Regions from separate parts of the Bradyrhizobium sp. SZCCHNRI3043 genome, predicted to be linked through region 2. Evidence: predicted binding sites of a transcription regulator. Region 2 holds the regulator's gene; the other holds the start of a gene.
What was found. Region 2 encodes HrcA, which represses chaperone genes, less so after heat shock. Its sites were predicted from a motif close to GTTAGCACTCNCNNNNNGNGAGTGCTAAC; they were not measured.
Positions count from the first base shown of each region.

Region 1: the regulator HrcA is predicted to act here: its motif matches at 3,900-3,928, upstream of QX124_RS22955 (co-chaperone GroES).

Region 1 is NZ_JAUHID010000013.1:68,567-76,776, reverse strand. It holds gene QX124_RS22980 (glycosyltransferase family 39 protein) at 1-785, shown strand, start outside; gene QX124_RS22975 (class II aldolase/adducin family protein) at 890-1,669, shown strand; gene QX124_RS22970 (hypothetical protein) at 1,777-2,310, opposite strand; gene QX124_RS22965 (Hsp20 family protein) at 2,401-2,850, opposite strand; gene QX124_RS22960 (hypothetical protein) at 3,084-3,314, opposite strand; gene QX124_RS22955 (co-chaperone GroES) at 3,457-3,786, opposite strand; gene QX124_RS22950 (trypsin-like peptidase domain-containing protein) at 4,008-5,102, shown strand; gene QX124_RS22945 (GGDEF domain-containing protein) at 5,248-6,465, shown strand; gene QX124_RS22940 (M20/M25/M40 family metallo-hydrolase) at 6,610-8,013, opposite strand; gene QX124_RS22935 (helicase HerA-like domain-containing protein) at 8,129-8,210, opposite strand, start outside.
Region 2 is NZ_JAUHID010000016.1:53,912-62,121, reverse strand. It holds gene dnaK (molecular chaperone DnaK) at 1-149, opposite strand, end outside; gene QX124_RS25190 (hypothetical protein) at 570-2,078, shown strand; gene QX124_RS25185 (hypothetical protein) at 2,287-3,222, shown strand; gene grpE (nucleotide exchange factor GrpE) at 3,388-4,008, opposite strand; gene hrcA (heat-inducible transcriptional repressor HrcA) at 4,141-5,229, opposite strand; gene rph (ribonuclease PH) at 5,414-6,127, shown strand; gene rdgB (RdgB/HAM1 family non-canonical purine NTP pyrophosphatase) at 6,124-6,768, shown strand; gene hemW (radical SAM family heme chaperone HemW) at 6,755-7,912, shown strand; gene QX124_RS25155 (penicillin-binding protein activator) at 7,926-8,210, opposite strand, start outside.

The DNA of each region.
Region 1 (8,210 bases), on a different contig from region 2:
TGCCGGACATGCCTTGGTCGTACCTGCCGACGCTGTTCGCGCTGCAGCTGCCTGAATTGATGATTGCGCTGTTCGTCGCCGGCGTCGTGGTCTCCATCATGTCGCTGTCGCGGCCCGACGTGCCGGCACGCCAGAAGAGCATCCTGTTGATGCTGACGCTGGCGGCGACGCTGCCGATCCTGATCGCGATCGTCAAACGCCCGGCGCTCTACAACGGCATACGCCACTTCGTGTTCGTGATCCCGCCGATGGCGCTGCTCGGCGGCATCGCGTTCTCGTGGCTGCTGTCGTGGCTCAACGCCGACGAGCGCCGCAGCTGGCAGCCGGTGGCGATCGCCGCCTTCTGCTTCGGCCTGCTGCTGCCGCTGGCCGAGATGATCCGGCTGCATCCCTATCAGTACACCCACTTCAACTTCATCGCCGGCACCGTGCGCGAGGCCGACACCCGCTTCATGCTCGACTATTGGGGGCTGGCGTTGAAGCAGGCCTCCGACGGGCTGAAGGAGCAGCTCGACGAGCGCCAGGAGGTGCCGCCGATCGGGCACAAATGGAAGGTCGCGGTGTGCGGCCCGCAGCGTCCCGCCCAGGTCGCGCTCGGCCCCGATTTCACCATCGGCTGGGACAGCCATGCGGCCGACTTCGCCATGACGCTCGGCGAGTTCTACTGCAAGGGACTGACTGCCCCCGTCATGGTCGAGATCAAGCGCGACGACGTCGTGTTCGCCCGGGTCTACGACATCCGCGGCCGCAGCATTTCCAGCCTGCTGTCGATCCCGGCGCCCTGAGCGGCCTGCTCAGCCAAACGACATGACTGCTGCCCTGCCCTGCGCCTTGCCGCACGGCGGCGTGCCGCCTAGGCTCCGGTCAACCCTGGAAATCGGAGAATGCCATGTCGCCAGCCGAAGCGCGCCTCAAGGAAGTGCCGTCGAACATGACCGAGGCCGAATGGTCGCAGCGGGTCAATCTCGCCGCCGCCTACCGCCTAGTGGCGCTGTTCGGCTGGGACGACCTGGTGGACACTCACATCTCGGCCCGCGTGCCCGGCCCCGAGCATCACTTCCTGATCAACCCCTACGGCCTGCTGTTCGAGGAGATCACCGCCTCCAGCCTGATCAAGGTCGACCTCTACGGCAACCAGCTGTCCGAGAGCGAGTACAGCATCAATCCCGCCGGCTTCACCATCCATTCCGCGATCCACGAGGTGCGCGAGGATGCCGGCTGCGTCATCCATCTGCACACGCTGGACGGCGTCGCGGTGTCGAGCTGCGCCGACGGCCTGCTGCCGCTGAACCAGATCGCGCAATACGTCACCCACGACCTCGCCTACCACGACTACGAGGGCGTGGCGCTGGACCATGACGAGCGGCCGCGGCTGCAGCGCGACCTCGGCACCAGGAACCACATGCTGCTGCGCAATCACGGCACGCTGACGGTCGGCCGCTCGGTGGCCTCCGCCTTCGAGCGGATGTATCACCTGGAGCGCGCCTGCTCGATCCAGGTGCGCACGCGCACGCTGGGACCCTCGGCCTATCCGGTGCGCGACGAGGTCATCGACAAGAACGCGAAGCTGTTCGACAATGAGGATCGCGTCGAGCTGCGCTCCACTCAGCTGGTCTGGCCGCCACTGCTGCGCCGGCTCGATCGCCTCAATCCAGGCTACCGGAATTGATTGTCGCCCGCTGATCGGCTAGTCTGAGTCCATCACCCTCTACGCTTTTCGGAATGAAACGCCGCCCAATTCCGGGCGGCGTTTTTATTTGTCCGATGATGCGTCCGTCAGCAGCACACCGCCCGAGACAGGCTCTGCCGCTCAGGCAGACCGTCGAGTTGCTGCAGTTCCTCGGCCAGCCGGCGCTCGACGAAGCGCCGCTCGTGCTCGGCAAGGCGGGTGGCGAGCAGCTTGCTATAGCGCCGCACATTGGCCTCGCGCGAGAAGCGCAGGCGAGCGGCGGGCCGCATCCGGCCGCCGGGGAGATTGTCGGCCGCGGCGCCATCGGCATCGACATCGACAGGCGGAACGATGCGCATGGCGGCCCCGCCGCGCGGGCGCGGTGGCTGATCCTCGCGGTCGAGCTGACGCAGCGCACCGAGCACGTCGGCCAGATGCAGCGGCCTGGAGATGCCGGGAATCTTGCGCAGGCCAGGCTGCGACTCGACGGCATACATGTCCGACGCCCAGGACGACAGGATCAGCCGCTTCTCGGCCAGTGACAGCTTGCGGTCATTCAACAGGTCTGCCGGCGACTCGTAGTGTGAGACCGGATGGAATCCGGCACTGCCGGCGGTGATCGAAAAACGGTGCTCGCTCATGGCGTCTCTCCTCTTCCACTCCTTTCACAAGAGACAGTTGATGCAAGGGCGCGGGCGACATTCCGCCCGCGCCGCAGCTCGAACAAGGCGTCAAGCCGCCTTCTGCTGCGCGATCTGCTCGACCGGTGCCGTGCCGATGGCAATGCGGCGGGGCTTCATCGCCTCGGGGATCTCGCGTACCAGCTCGATCCGCAGCAGGCCGTTGTCGAACGCCGCGTTCGTCACCTGCACGTAGTCGGCGAGATTGAACTGCCGCTTGAACGGCCGCGACGAGATGCCCTGATAGAGATATTCGCGGGTCTCCTTGTCGGCCTTGCGCCCTTCCACCGTGAGCACGTTGTGCTCGGCGGTGATGGACAGCTCGTCCGGGGCGAAGCCTGCCAGCGCCAGCGAAATCTGGTAGCGGTCGTCGCCGAGCCGCTCGATGTTGTACGGGGGATAGTTGTCCTCGACCGCGCGCTGGGTCTCGTCGAGCAGGTCGAACAGACGGTCGAAGCCGATGGTCGAACGCCACAGCGGAGAGAAGTCGTAGGTCCTCATAGCCAAGTCCTCCTAAGAGCAAGATGGATACGAAGGAGCGCCGAGCCGATGCAAACTTCAAAGTCCCAGAAACTTCTGAGTATCAGACGACCGGTCAGCGCCCAGATATCGACCGGGCCCTTACGGCACCCGGCGCCGCCGAAGCGGCAGCAGACGACTTAGAACAGCCGACATCCGTTTCAAGAGGAAAAATCGAATTTTTTGTCGCAGCCTCTATCGCAGCGCAACACCCGTCAGGCGGCCACGGCGGACAGCCGTTGCAGCCGCATCGTCGCCTCCCGGAGCACGCTGACCAGCCGGTCGCGCTCGCGCTGGTCGATGTCGCCACGCGACAACACGGCCTGGCAGTGTGCCACCACGCGCTGCTCGCTCTCGATCAGGAACCGCGTCAAACGTCTAGGATCACCCATGCTCATGACGGAGGTCGGGTTAGGCGGCGGATGATCGTATTGCCAGGCTGGCATGATCGGGCCTGCGAGCTCGCGCTGCGCTGCTGATGAGACCGGGCGGCGCGACAGCGCTCAACCACACCTCCCGTCGACCGTCGGTCCGTTTACAGCCGGCTCATGAACGCAATTGTGGCCGGTTCTGGACGAACTGCGATCGTCAACCTGATTGATAGCTGCGCGTTGTGGCCGATCCACGACCGGCCGCGGCAGCGATCAGTTGTTTGTAGATATTTCTTTCGCGCAGCCGGGGCCGGGCTGCGACCAGTCCGCTCGGATTCGTGCGATCAGAAGTCCTTCGATGGCGCGGCTTGACGTCGAGGGCGACCTGCTGCCCCTGCTCATTCCGCGCACCTGGACCCGCGGCGACGATCTCGCCCTCCTGCGGCTTCTCCTTGGCGTTGTCGGGAATGATGATGCCGCCCTTGGTCTTCTCCTCGGCATCGATACGGCGCACGAGCACGCGGTCGTGCAATGGACGGAAATGCATGCACATCCTCCTTTACAGATCAGCGATGTCATAAGCCTCGGGTCCATCCGGCCCCCGGGCGAGCAACGACCTAGGAAAGCCGAACTTTTCGTTCAAGAGGGTCACACAAATTTTTTGGCACTCTCGGGGAACGATTGCCAGTGCGGCTCTTGAACCGGGCCGGCTGCTTTCCCAGCTCTGTCGTCGCCAAAAGAACCTGATCGCGCTTGTTGGGGATCACGATGCAGCTTCCGCCTTCTCTTCGGGCCGTCCTGGCGCCTGCCATCCTGTTTTGCCTGATGACCGGGCCCACCCTGGCCCAAATTCCCGATCTCAAGCTCGGCCGGGTGCCGACGCTCGCGCCGCTGGTGAAGGAGGTGACGCCGGCCGTCGTCAACATCTCGGTCGAAGGCAAGGTCCGCCAGGACAACCCACTCTACCAGGACCCGCTGTTCCGCGAGTTCTTCGATGTCCCCAAGCAGGTCGAGAAGCAGATCAGCGCCACCGGCTCGGGCGTCATCGTCGATGCGCAGCGCGGCTACGTCATGACCGCCAATCACGTCGTCGAGCACGTCACGACAGCGCAGATCCGCACCAAGGACGGCCGTAAATTCGCCGCCCGCCTGGTCGGGCGCGATCCTGCCACCGATATCGCGCTGCTGCAGATCAGGGACCCCATCGACCTCAAGACCATCTCGCTTGGCGACAGTGACGCGCTCGAGGTCGGCGACTTCGTGATCGCCGTCGGCAACCCGTTCGGCCTTGGCCAGACTGTCACCTCGGGTCTCGTGAGTGCGCTCGGGCGAACCGGCCTCGGCAAGCAGGGCTACGAGGATTTCATCCAGACCGACGCGGCGATCAATCCCGGAAATTCCGGCGGCGCGCTGATCAATCTGCGCGGCGAGCTGGTCGGCATCAACACGGCGATCATCTCGCCGGGCGGCGGCAATGTCGGCATCGGTTTCGCCGTGCCCATCAACATGGCGCGGCGGGTGATGGAGCAACTGGTCGCCAACGGGCGCGTCGACCGCGGGCGTATCGGCGTGACCCTGCTCGACCTGGACGCGCCGGCCGATGGCCGGATTCAGGGCGCGCGCGTCGCCGACGTGACCGTGGGCTCGCCGGCCGAACGCGCGGGACTGCGCAAGGGCGACATCATCGTGAAAGCGAACGACATGCCGGTGCGCAGCGCCACGCAGGTTCGCAACCTGATCGGCCTCACACCGGTCGGGCAGCGCGTCCGTCTCGTGTTCGAGCGCGACCGCGCGCTCGGCAACGCGACGGTGGAGGTCGCGCCAGTCACCGAAGAACGTGCGCGCGCGAGAACCTCGGGCTGAGAATTCAACTTCTGTTCGCTGTTAGCTGCGCATACCACGTGGAGTAAATTTTTACCGTGCATCAAGCATGCAGCGAGACGCCGATACCTCTCTAAACGCCTGTTAAGTGCCATCGCGCTTATTGCAACCCCGCGGAGGTATTGAAATGCGGGGTGATGGTTTGGCGTTCAGTTTGCCACGCTGGCGCGTGACGCGCTGGCTGGCCGACCCGGGATATCCGGTGTCATCAGATATCCGACTCGCATTGACGGGTGAGCTGTACGGCTGCTGGTCGGTTTTCGCCGGCGGCGCCATCAACACCGTGGCGGTCGCCGCGGCGCTTGCGCTGCGCACGCCGACCGCCCTCTTCATCACATGGTTCGTGATGGAAGTCGTAATCTGCCTGTCGCGGCTGATCGTGATGATCATTGCCTACCGCCGCGCGCGCGAGCGGCTAACGACGCCGACCGACATCCACATCCTGCTGTCGGTGGCCTGGAGCGCCAGCGTCGGCTTCGGCGTCGGCATCAGCCTGGCGTCGGGCGACTGGGTCGCCGCGTCACTCACCTGCATCTCGTCGGCCGCCATGGTGGGCGGCATCTGCTTTCGCAATTTCAGCGCGCCGCGCCTCGTCGGCACCATGATCCTGTTCAGCATCGGCCCGGTGATCCCGGGCGTCGCGACGTCGCATGAGCCGCTGTTGTTCGCGATGTATCTGCAGATGCCGGTCTACTTCCTCGCCATGACCGGCGCGGCGTTCCGGCTCAACAAGATGCTGGTGGCGGTCATGCAGTCCAAACGCGAGAGCGACGAGCGGGCGCGGCGCGATCCGCTCACGGGCCTGTCCAACCGCGCCGGCCTGATCGACGCGCTGCAGAGCAGACTCACGGACAACGCCGGCGGCGACCGGAGCTTCGCCGTCCTGTATCTCGATCTCGATGGCTTCAAGCCGGTCAACGACACCTTCGGTCACGCCGCAGGCGACGAGCTGCTGAAGATCGTCGCCAATACGCTGCGGCGGACCGCCTCCCCGGACGACGTCATCGCCCGGATCGGCGGCGACGAATTCGTGGTGCTCGCCGGCGATCCGGCGATCGACCACGCGCTGGCGCTCGGCGAGCGGATCATCGAGGTGATGGCCGCCCCGATGGTCATGCCGGGCGGTGCGCATGTCCAGATCGGCATCAGTATCGGCATCGCCGTCGCGCCCGAGCACGGCACCGATCCGGAAGCCCTGCTGTTCGCGGCGGACGCCGCGTTGTATGAAGCGAAATCGAGCGGGAAATCCTGCTGGCGATTGGCCTCGGCCGAAGCCAACCTCGCAGCGCTGCGCAAAATCGCCGGCGGCGATCTCGCTGCGAAGTCGGTCGCCAGCGCAGCGTGAGTTCAGCCTCGTGCAAACAGTCTGCGCCGTCGCAGTCGTAGCCCGGATGAGCGAAGCGACATCCGGGATCTCACGCGCTGCCGCGTTGCCCCCGCATGTCGCTTCGCTCATCCGGGCTACGGACACATGCGAGGGTCAGCGGATCTACCGCGGCATCTCCGCGAGCGCAGCGAGGATGCGGGCCCAGGAGCGGATGCCCTTGTGGTAGCTCTTGAGGTCGTACTTCTCATTCGGCGAATGGATGTTGTCGTCGTCGAGACCGAAGCCGACCAGCAGTGAATCGAGACCGAGCGTCTTCTTGAAGTCGGTCACGATCGGGATCGAGGCGCCCGAGCCCATCAGGATGGTCTCCTTGCCCCACTCCTCGGTCAGCGCCTGCTTGGCAGCCGCCAGCGGCTTCATGGTCCAGTCGAGCGCGATCGCGGCACCTGCCGAATGATCGCCGAACTCGACCGAGCAGTCGCCGGGGATGCGCGCCGACACGTAGTCGCGAAACGCCTTGCGGATCTTCAGCGGGTCCTGGCCCTCGACGAGCCGGAACGAGACCTTCGCATGGGCCAGCGACGGGATCACGGTCTTGGAGCCCTCACCGATATAGCCGCCCCAGATGCCGTTGATGTCACAGGTCGGCCGCGACGAGATCTGCTCGATCAGCAGACGATCCTTCTCGCCTGCGGGGATCGACAATCCGATCGGCTTGAGGAAGCTTTCGGGAGTGAGGTTCAGCTTCTTCCACTGCTCCAGAACCTCAGGCGGAACGTCCTTCACGCCGTCATAGAAGCCGGGAATGGTGATGCGGCCGGCGGCGTCGAACAGGCCGCCGAGAATCTCGGTCAGCACCCGGATCGGATTGCGCGCGCCGCCGCCGAACACGCCCGAATGCAGGTCGCGGTTGGCGGCCTTGATCTTCACCTCTTCATAGAGCAGGCCACGCAGTGAGGTCGTGATCGCCGGCGTGTTCGGGTCCCACATGCCGGTGTCGCAGACCAGCGCGAAGTCGGCCTTGAACTCGTCCTTGTTGGCTTCGAGGAACGGCACGAAGTTCTTCGAGCCGACCTCCTCCTCGCCTTCGATCACCACGGTGACGTCGAGCGGCAGCGCGCCCGTCACCTTCTTCCAGGCGCGGCAGGCCTCGACGAAGGTCATCAGTTGGCCCTTGTCGTCCTCGGCGCCGCGCGCGACGATGATCTTGCGGCCGTCGGCGTGATCGGCGACGACAGGCTCGAACGGCGGCCGGTGCCACAATTCGAGCGGATCGACCGGCTGCACGTCGTAATGACCATAGAACAGGACATGCGGCCTGGCGGCGCCATGGCTGTTGCTCTTGCCGACCACGGCGGGATGACCGGCGGTCGGCCGCACCTCGGTCGCAAAGCCGAGCGTCGCAAGATCCTTGGCGAGGTGGTCGGCCGCTGCCTTGCAATCCTCAACGAAGGCCGGATCGGCCGAGATCGACTTGATGCGGATCAGCGCAAACAGCCGTTCCAGGCTGTTGTCGAAATCAGCATCGATGTGATCGAGAACGGATTGAAGCTGCGCATTGGCCATGGCCACGAGACCCCTTAAGCAATTGACGACGATCGGCCCGCTTGTAGCTCCGTTGCGCGGTCCGGGCCAGCCTCCCGCGGCGAGAGCATCGCGCCGAAGGAGAGCGCTGCCTGGATCACCGCCGCAGCAATCCCCCAAGTGCGCCGCGCACCAAAGAGCGGCCGATCGAACCGCCCAAGGAGCCGCCGACCTGCTTG
Region 2 (8,210 bases):
ACCAGGCGTTCGCCATCGTCACTGAACGCGACGATCGACGGCGTCGTGCGCATGCCCTCGGCGTTCTCGATGACTTTCGACGATTTGCCGTCCATGACGGCCACGCACGAATTCGTGGTGCCGAGATCGATCCCGATGACCTTTCCCATGGTCTCATATTCCTTCTTTTTGCGGCAGGTTGGGTGGGGCCCTGACGGCGCCCCCATCCAAAACCCCCTCAGATCAAATGCTCGCGATATTGCGACGATGAGCGTCATATAGGAGGGGGGGACTGGCCCGCAAGGACCGGACCAGGGGTTCGACCCAACGAAAATCACGGCCGTCGCCGAACGACCTCATGGAGACATCAGAGCGGCCCATCGGAATTGGCGGCGACGCGAAACGGCGGCTCGGACCGGAGGCGACTGCGCGAATCCACCTGCCGGCACGTCGAATGGCCCCGTGCGAAATAGGAGGTGCGGTCGCGGGCAAGTGCGACAAATCCGGTACCGCTGATCTGCCCCAATGACCGAAATGCGTTGTTAACCCACGGGCCCTAGCCTGCCGCACTCCTGGGACGGGAATGAGGCATGGTCATCGACTCCGATTGGAGCTTTCCGCAGCGCGCGCGCGAAGCCGGCCAAGCCACGTTCCCGGGACTGCTGATCTGCGCCATCGTGGTTGCAGCGGCGTGGCTGCGGTACGTCCTTCCCCTCAATGTCGATGTCAGCTGGTGGCTCCTCGTCGGCGAGCGCATGCTCGATGGACAGCGGCTCTACGTCGACATCCTCGAGACCAACCCGCCGATGGCTGGGTCGGTCTATCTGCTGGCCGTCGCGCTGGCGCGTGCGATCCATCTCAGGCCCGAGCTGGCGACGAATATCCTGATCTTCGTGCTGACCGCGGCATCCCTGACGCTGGTATGGCTGGTGCTGCGGACATCGGCCCTGCGCCATCGCCTCGCCGACGGCAGGCTGGCGGGGTGGACGACCGCCCTGCTTCTGATCGCGCCGATGTATGATTTCGGCCAGCGGGAACATCTGGCCCTGATCACGATATTGCCGGCGATCGCGGTGTACATCCTGCGCGCCAGGCGCGAGCGGGTGGCCCCGGCGGCCATGCTCATCGCCGGGCTCAGTGCCGGCCTCACGATGAGCTTCAAGCCTTATTTCGCCTTCAGCGTCGGCTTCTGCATACTCGCCGCCGCGGCTCAGGCGCGCGACTGGCGCGTGCTGTTCGCGCTGGAGAACTGGATCGCCGCGGCCCTGGTGCTGATCAACGCGGCGTGCATCTACCTGTTCTTTCCCGAATATTTCACGGTCATCTATCCGCTGGTCCGCGACGTCTATCTGCTTCTGAAGGCGCCCGTGCCGACCATCCTCGTGACCCTGCCGATGGGCCTGTGGCTGGCTGCAGCAGTCATCATCCTCATTCTTCAGCGCACGCAGCACGAGCGCGACGCCGCATCGTTCACCACATTGGCCGCATCACTCGGGTTCCTGGTGTCATTCGTCGCGCAGCAAAAGGGCTGGGGCTACCATGCCTATCCGATGGTGGCGCTGGCGCTGCTTGCCGCCGGCCTTGCCGTGTCGGCGATCGACGCCAGCCGCGACGCGCGACGCTGGCCGCGTGTCGCCACCGCTCTCGCCGGCGCCGTGCTCTTCGTGCAGACCTGCTTCTGGTTCAATGGTAGTGTCGACGTCCAGCAGATCGAAGCCCAGGTGGCCCGGCTCGGGCCGCGCCCGAGCATGCTGGTGCTCAGCGCGGCGGCGGTCATCGGGCACCCCATGGTGCGGACCCTTGATGGCACCTGGATCTCGCGCCAGGAGGCGTTCTGGGTCCGGGAAATCGTTCGCCGGTCGCAACAAGACGGAACCATCGATTCACAAACTGCGCAGAGGCTCGCGCCCTATGTGGAACGTGAACGCGCCGGGATCATCGCCGACTTCCGGAGGCAACCGCCCGACGTCGTCCTGATCGACAATCAGAACAGCGACTGGGGCGACTGGGCGCGTTCCGACCCCGAGATCAGGGCTCTGCTCGCGCCCTATGTGCTGGTGCAGACCGTCGATGGCGTCGAAATCCTGAAGCGCGGCTAGCACGGCACCGCCATCAGCCCGCCTTTCGAGGCGAAATGACCTGGGAAATGCGACCCGTAGGGCGCGCTGATCGCCGCAGGCGATCAAAACCGCGCGCCCGGCCTGTTGCGGGGGGCGCAAAGCCGCTAAAAGCGTGCCGCCGAAGACCACGCTGGCGAGGACCCCCGACCGCCTCGGCGCGAGGCCTCGGTCAACGAGGCAATGTTTGATGATGATCGTTCGATTCTTCGCCGCGGCTACCCTGCTGATGTCGCTGCTGCACTCCGCCATGGCCGCCGAAGCCATATTTCCGCCCGGCGTCCGCATCGGGCTCGCGCCGCTGGTAGGGCTCGCCAAGGCCAAGACGTTTTCCGGCTTCGAAACCGAGGACCAGAGCGTCAAGGTGCTGCTGACCGAACTGCCGGCGGCCGCCTATGGCGAGGTGAAGAATGCGTTTACCGCCAATCCCGCCGGGACCGGCAACGTCAAGCCGGAGAGCATCGAGACCGCCGCCGGCACCGCCTACTACACGGTTGAGAACGGTCGGGATGGCGCCACGCCGGTGCGGCGCTACTCGATGATCCTGCCCGGCAACGGCTTCTCCGGCTACGTGGCCGTGCAGATCCCGGAGACCGCGAGCCGGATCTACACCGACGATGCCGTGCGTCAGATGTTCGCCTCCGCCGTCGTCCGCAAGGACGTTCCCGTCGACGAGCAGCTCGCGATGATGCCGTTCAAGGTGACCGAGCTCTCCGGGTTCAAAACCATCCGCACGCTCGGGCCGGGTGCCTTGATCCTGGCCGACGGCGAAGAGGACAAGGGCTTCGAAGCCGCGCCCTTCGTGGTGATCGGGCTCGTGGCCGGGGTGGCCCCGGAGGCGGGCGACCGCGCGCGTGTCGCCCAGCAGGCGGCCACCACCATTCCGGGCGTCCGCGAAGCGCGCATCACGATGTCCGAGCCGATCCGCATCGACGGCCAGCCGGCCTACGAGACCCGGCTCGAAGCCACCAGCGGCAAGGACAATACGCCGGTGACCGTGGTGCAATGGCTGCGCTTCGGCGGGCCGAATACGCTGCGGATCATCGGCAGCGCGCCGCGCGATCAGTGGTCGGTAGCCTTCCCGCGCTTCCGCGCCGTCCGCGACGGCATCCAGCCGAGAGGCTAAGCCCAACTCGGTATCCGGACGCCGCGGTCTCATCGGCCGCGGTCCACTTGCCGCGACACGAACTACAAACTCGCGCCGACAAACAAGAAGCCACGGGCATCACCGCCCGTGGCTTCTTCGTTGGACTGACAGGACGGCAGGAGAAGGCCTGCCTAATGCTCGCCGTCACGCGGCGCTGTTCGACTGATCGTTGCTCGGCGCGGGCGCCGCCTTCGCGCCACCCTTGGACACGCCGACCAGCGCGGGACGCAGGATGCGCTCGCCGATCATGAAGCCGGCCTGCACGACCTGCACCACGGTGCCCGACGGCACCGACGAATCCGGGACCTCGTACATCGCCTGCTGGAAGTTGGGGTCGAACTTCTGTCCCGTCGGATCGAACTTCTTGACGCCGTTCTTCTCCAGCGTGTTGAGCAGCGAGCGCTCGGTGAGCTCGACGCCCTCGATCAACGATTTGAGGCCTGCATCGGCATTGGCGCGTGTCTCGGCCGGCACGGCATCGAGCGCGCGCTGCAGATTGTCGGCGATGTCGAGCACGTCGCGCGCGAAGCCGGTGATGCCGTACATGCGTGCATCGGCGACTTCACGGGCCGTCCGCTTGCGCAGGTTCTCCATCTCCGCCAGCGTGCGCAGCATCTTGTCGCGCGCGTCGGCCGCCTCCTTGGCAAGGGCCTCGGCCGAGCCGGTCTCAGGATCGTCGGGCATGATGTAGGGCTTGGAGACGACGGGTTCGCTGGCCTGCGCCGGGTTTTCCGGATCATTCTTGTGCAGGTCGGGATCGGTCATGGACAGACTCGCAAGTTCGGCTGACGGGTTTGGGGGATATGGGGCGGGATATCGTGCTTTGGGCGTCGAAAATCAAGCGCAGCCTGACCATCGCGCCCGGAGGCGCTGTCCGCGGGTTAACCAACTCACGCGTCAGCCGCCCAGCAGCCGGCTGACCAGACGCGCGGCATAATCGACCGTCGGAATCACCCGGGCATAGTTGAGCCGGGTCGGACCGATGACGCCGAGCACGCCGACGATGCGACCCGTGGCGTCCGAATAGGGCGACACGATCGTCGACGAGCCCGACAGCGAGAACAGCTTGTTCTCCGAGCCGATGAAGATGCGGACACCTTCCGCGCTCTCTGCCCGTCCGAGCAGATCGACGACGCCGCGCTTGGTCTCGAGATCGTCGAACAGCCGCCGCACGCGCTCGAGATCTTCGAGCGCATGCAGGTCCTCGAGCAGGTTGGCATGGCCGCGCACGATGAGCTGCCGCTCGTCGCTGTCCCCTCCGGACCAGCTCGCGACACCGGCGGCGATCACCTTCTGCGTCAGCAGGTCGAGCTCGGCGCGATCATGCGCCAGCGCCGTCTCGAGCTCGAGCCGTGCTTCCGCCAGCGTCCGGCCTCTGATGCGGGCATTGAGGAAATTCGACGCCTCGGTCAGCGCCGAGGATGGCACGCCCGGCGGCAGAACCAGAACCCGGTTCTCGACCTGCCCGTCCTCGCCCACCAGCACGACCAGCGCACGCTCGGGCTCGAGCCTGACGAACTCGATGTGCTTCAGCCGGGTGTTGGATTTGGCGGTCAGAACCACGGCAGCGGCACGGGTCAGACCCGACAGCCGGGTCAGCGCCTCGTCCAGGGCGGCCTCGACCGATTGCGCCCGCCCGACCGCGGCGAGCTGGCTCTGGATCGATTGCTGCTCAGCCTCGGTCATGTCGCCGACCTGCATCAGGGCATCGACGAAGAAACGCAGGCCGGCCTCGGTCGGCAGCCGGCCGGCCGAGGTGTGCGGCGCGTAGATCAGGCCGAGCTGCTCGAGATCGGCCATGACGTTGCGCACCGAGGCCGGCGACAGCGGAACCGCGATCAGCCGCGAAATGTTGCGCGAGCCGACCGGCTCGCCGGTCGCCAGATAGCTTTCGACGATCTGCCGGAAGATCTCGCGCGAGCGCTCGTTGAGCTGCGCCAGACCGGCCGGCGGTGTCATCAGGTTGATCGGATCGTGGTGGGCCACCAGATGCTCTCCTCGCAGCTGCCTATAATGTGTCCATGCGGCGGCTCGGTGGCAAGCCGGTCGTCGCGCGCTCTCGGGCGCGACGAGGCCATGATAAACCCTTGATAAGCCCTTGCCGCTGCCGGTCGCGGCTCCTACAAGGCCGGTCAAAGTCGGTCTTTCGCGCGCTTTCACGGAGAGAATCATGCGGCCGAGCCGCCGTGCACCGGATGAACTGCGGGCCGTGAGCCTGGAACGCGGCGTCGTCAAATACGCCGAGGGCTCCTGCCTGGTGAAGTTCGGCGACACCCATGTGCTGGTCACCGCCACGCTGGAGGACCGGCTGCCGCCCTGGCTCAAGGGCCAGGGACGCGGCTGGATCACGGCCGAATACGGCATGCTGCCGCGCGCCACGCTGGAACGGACCCGGCGCGAGGCCTCCGCCGGCAAGCAGACCGGTCGCACCGTCGAGATCCAGCGTCTGATCGGCCGCTCGCTGCGCACCGCGATCGACCTGGAAGCGCTCGGCGAGCGCCAGATCACAGTCGATTGCGACGTGCTGCAGGCCGACGGCGGCACGCGCACGGCGTCGATCACCGGCGCCTGGGTGGCGCTGGCCGACTGCATCAAGTGGATGAAGTCGCGCAACATGATCAAGACCGAGGTGCTGCGCGCCAACGTCGCCGCGATCTCCTGCGGCATCTACAACGGCACGCCAGTGCTGGATCTCGACTACGCCGAGGATTCCGAGGCGGAGACCGACGCCAATTTCGTCATGACCGGCGACGGCCGCATCATCGAGGTGCAGGGCACGGCGGAGAAGACGCCGTTCACCGAGGCCGAGCTCCTGGCGCTGATGGCACTGGCCCGCAAGGGCGTGGCGCGACTGGTCGACCTGCAGAAGATGGCGGTCGCGTGAGTAGCGGTCATCGCAAGCTCACCGGGCGCCTCGTCATCGCGACCCACAATCCCGGCAAGCTTGCCGAGATGCGCGAGCTGCTCGCTCCCCATGGCGTCGAGGCGGTGTCGGCCGGCGATCTCGGCCTGGACGAGCCGGACGAGACCGGCGAGACCTTCCAGGCCAACGCCCGCATCAAGGCGGTCGCCGCGGCCAGAGCAGCGCAGCTTCCTGCCTTTGCCGACGATTCCGGTATCGTGGTTCATGCGCTCGATGGGGCGCCGGGGATCTATTCGGCGCGCTGGGCCGGACCGGACAAGGATTTCACCAGCGCGATGGCGCGGATCGAGCGCCTGCTGCAGGAGCGGGACGCGAGGAGTGCCGACAAGCGCACCGCCCATTTCGTCTCGGCGCTGTGCGTGGCGTGGCCGGACGGTCATGTCGAGGAGGTCGAGGCGCGGGTCGACGGCACCCTGGTCTGGCCGCCGCGCGGCACGGCGGGCTTCGGCTACGACCCGATGTTCCTGCCCGAGGGCCACGACCGGACCTTCGGCGAGATGACCAGCATCGAGAAGCATGGCCTGCCGCCGCTCGGGCTCGGCCTGTCGCACCGGGCGCGCGCCTTCGTGAAGCTCGCGGAGATCTGCCTTGACCAGCGCTGACAGCGAAGCGTTCGGCGTCTATGTGCACTGGCCGTTCTGCCTGTCGAAATGTCCGTATTGCGACTTCAACAGCCATGTCCGGCATGCCGCCATCGATCAGGACCGCTTCGCCCGCGCCTTTGCGCAGGAGATCGCGACCACGGCCGCCCGCATCGGGCCGCGCACCGTCACGTCGATCTTTCTCGGCGGCGGCACGCCGTCGCTGATGCAGCCGCAGACGGTCGGCGCGATTCTCGACGCGATCGGCCGCCACTGGCACGTCGCTGGCGATGTCGAGGTGTCGCTCGAAGCCAATCCGACCAGCGTCGAGGCGACACGCTTTGCCGGCTATCGCGCCGCCGGCGTCAACCGGGTCTCGCTCGGCGTCCAGGCGATGGACGATGCGTCGCTCAAGATGCTGGGACGCCTGCACACCGCCGAGGAGGCGATGAAGGCGGTGGCCATCGCGCGCAATGCGTTCGAGCGTTATTCGTTCGATCTGATCTACGCCCGGCCCGACCAGACGCCGGCGATGTGGACCGAGGAGCTGACGCGCGCGATCGGTGAGGCGGCTGAGCACCTGTCGCTGTATCAACTGACGATCGAGGAAGGCACGCCGTTCTTCGGCCTGCACGCCGCAGGCAAGCTGAAGACGCCGGATGAAGGCCTGGCCCGGACCTTATACGACGTCACGCAGGAGATCTGTGGCCGTCACGGACTGCCGGCCTATGAGATCTCCAATCATGCCCGCCCGGGCGCGGAGTGCCGGCACAATCTGATCTATTGGCGCGGCCACGAATATGCCGGCATCGGCCCCGGCGCCCATGGTCGTCTCGACATCGGCGGCATCAGGCATGCGACCGCGACCGACAAGCGGCCGGAGGCCTGGCTGATGCGGGTGGAGTCCAACGGTCATGGTGTGATGACCGACGACGAGCTCAACCGCGAGGAGCGCGCCGACGAATTCCTGCTGATGGGGCTGCGTTTGGCCGAAGGCATCGACCCCAGGCGGTATGCCGCGATCTCCGGCCGTGCGCTCGATCCGCGCCGCATCGCGCTGCTGCGCGAGGAGGGCGCCATCGCGGTCGATCCGGATGGACGGCTGCGCGTGACTCAGGATGGCTTTCCGGTGCTCGACGCGGTCGTCGCCGATCTCGCCGCCTGAAGGATGCTGCGACTCACGTCGCGCTGAAGCTCTTCGGCGCGCCGGCGACCGTTTGTCCGCCACCCGAACCGACGCGCATCACGGCAAGCCCGCGCTCATTGGTGCCGTCGCTGCGGAACCGGAACAGCCCATCGATGCCGGCAAAGCCCGATGCATTGGTCAGGACATCGGGCGCGAAGCGCTGGTTGCCCTGGGTGCGCGCCAACGCGGCCACGAGCGCCACCGCGTCGTAGGCGAGGGTTGCCGTGCGCACGGGATCGCCACCGAACCGCGTCCGGTAGCGACCGGCGAAGGCGCG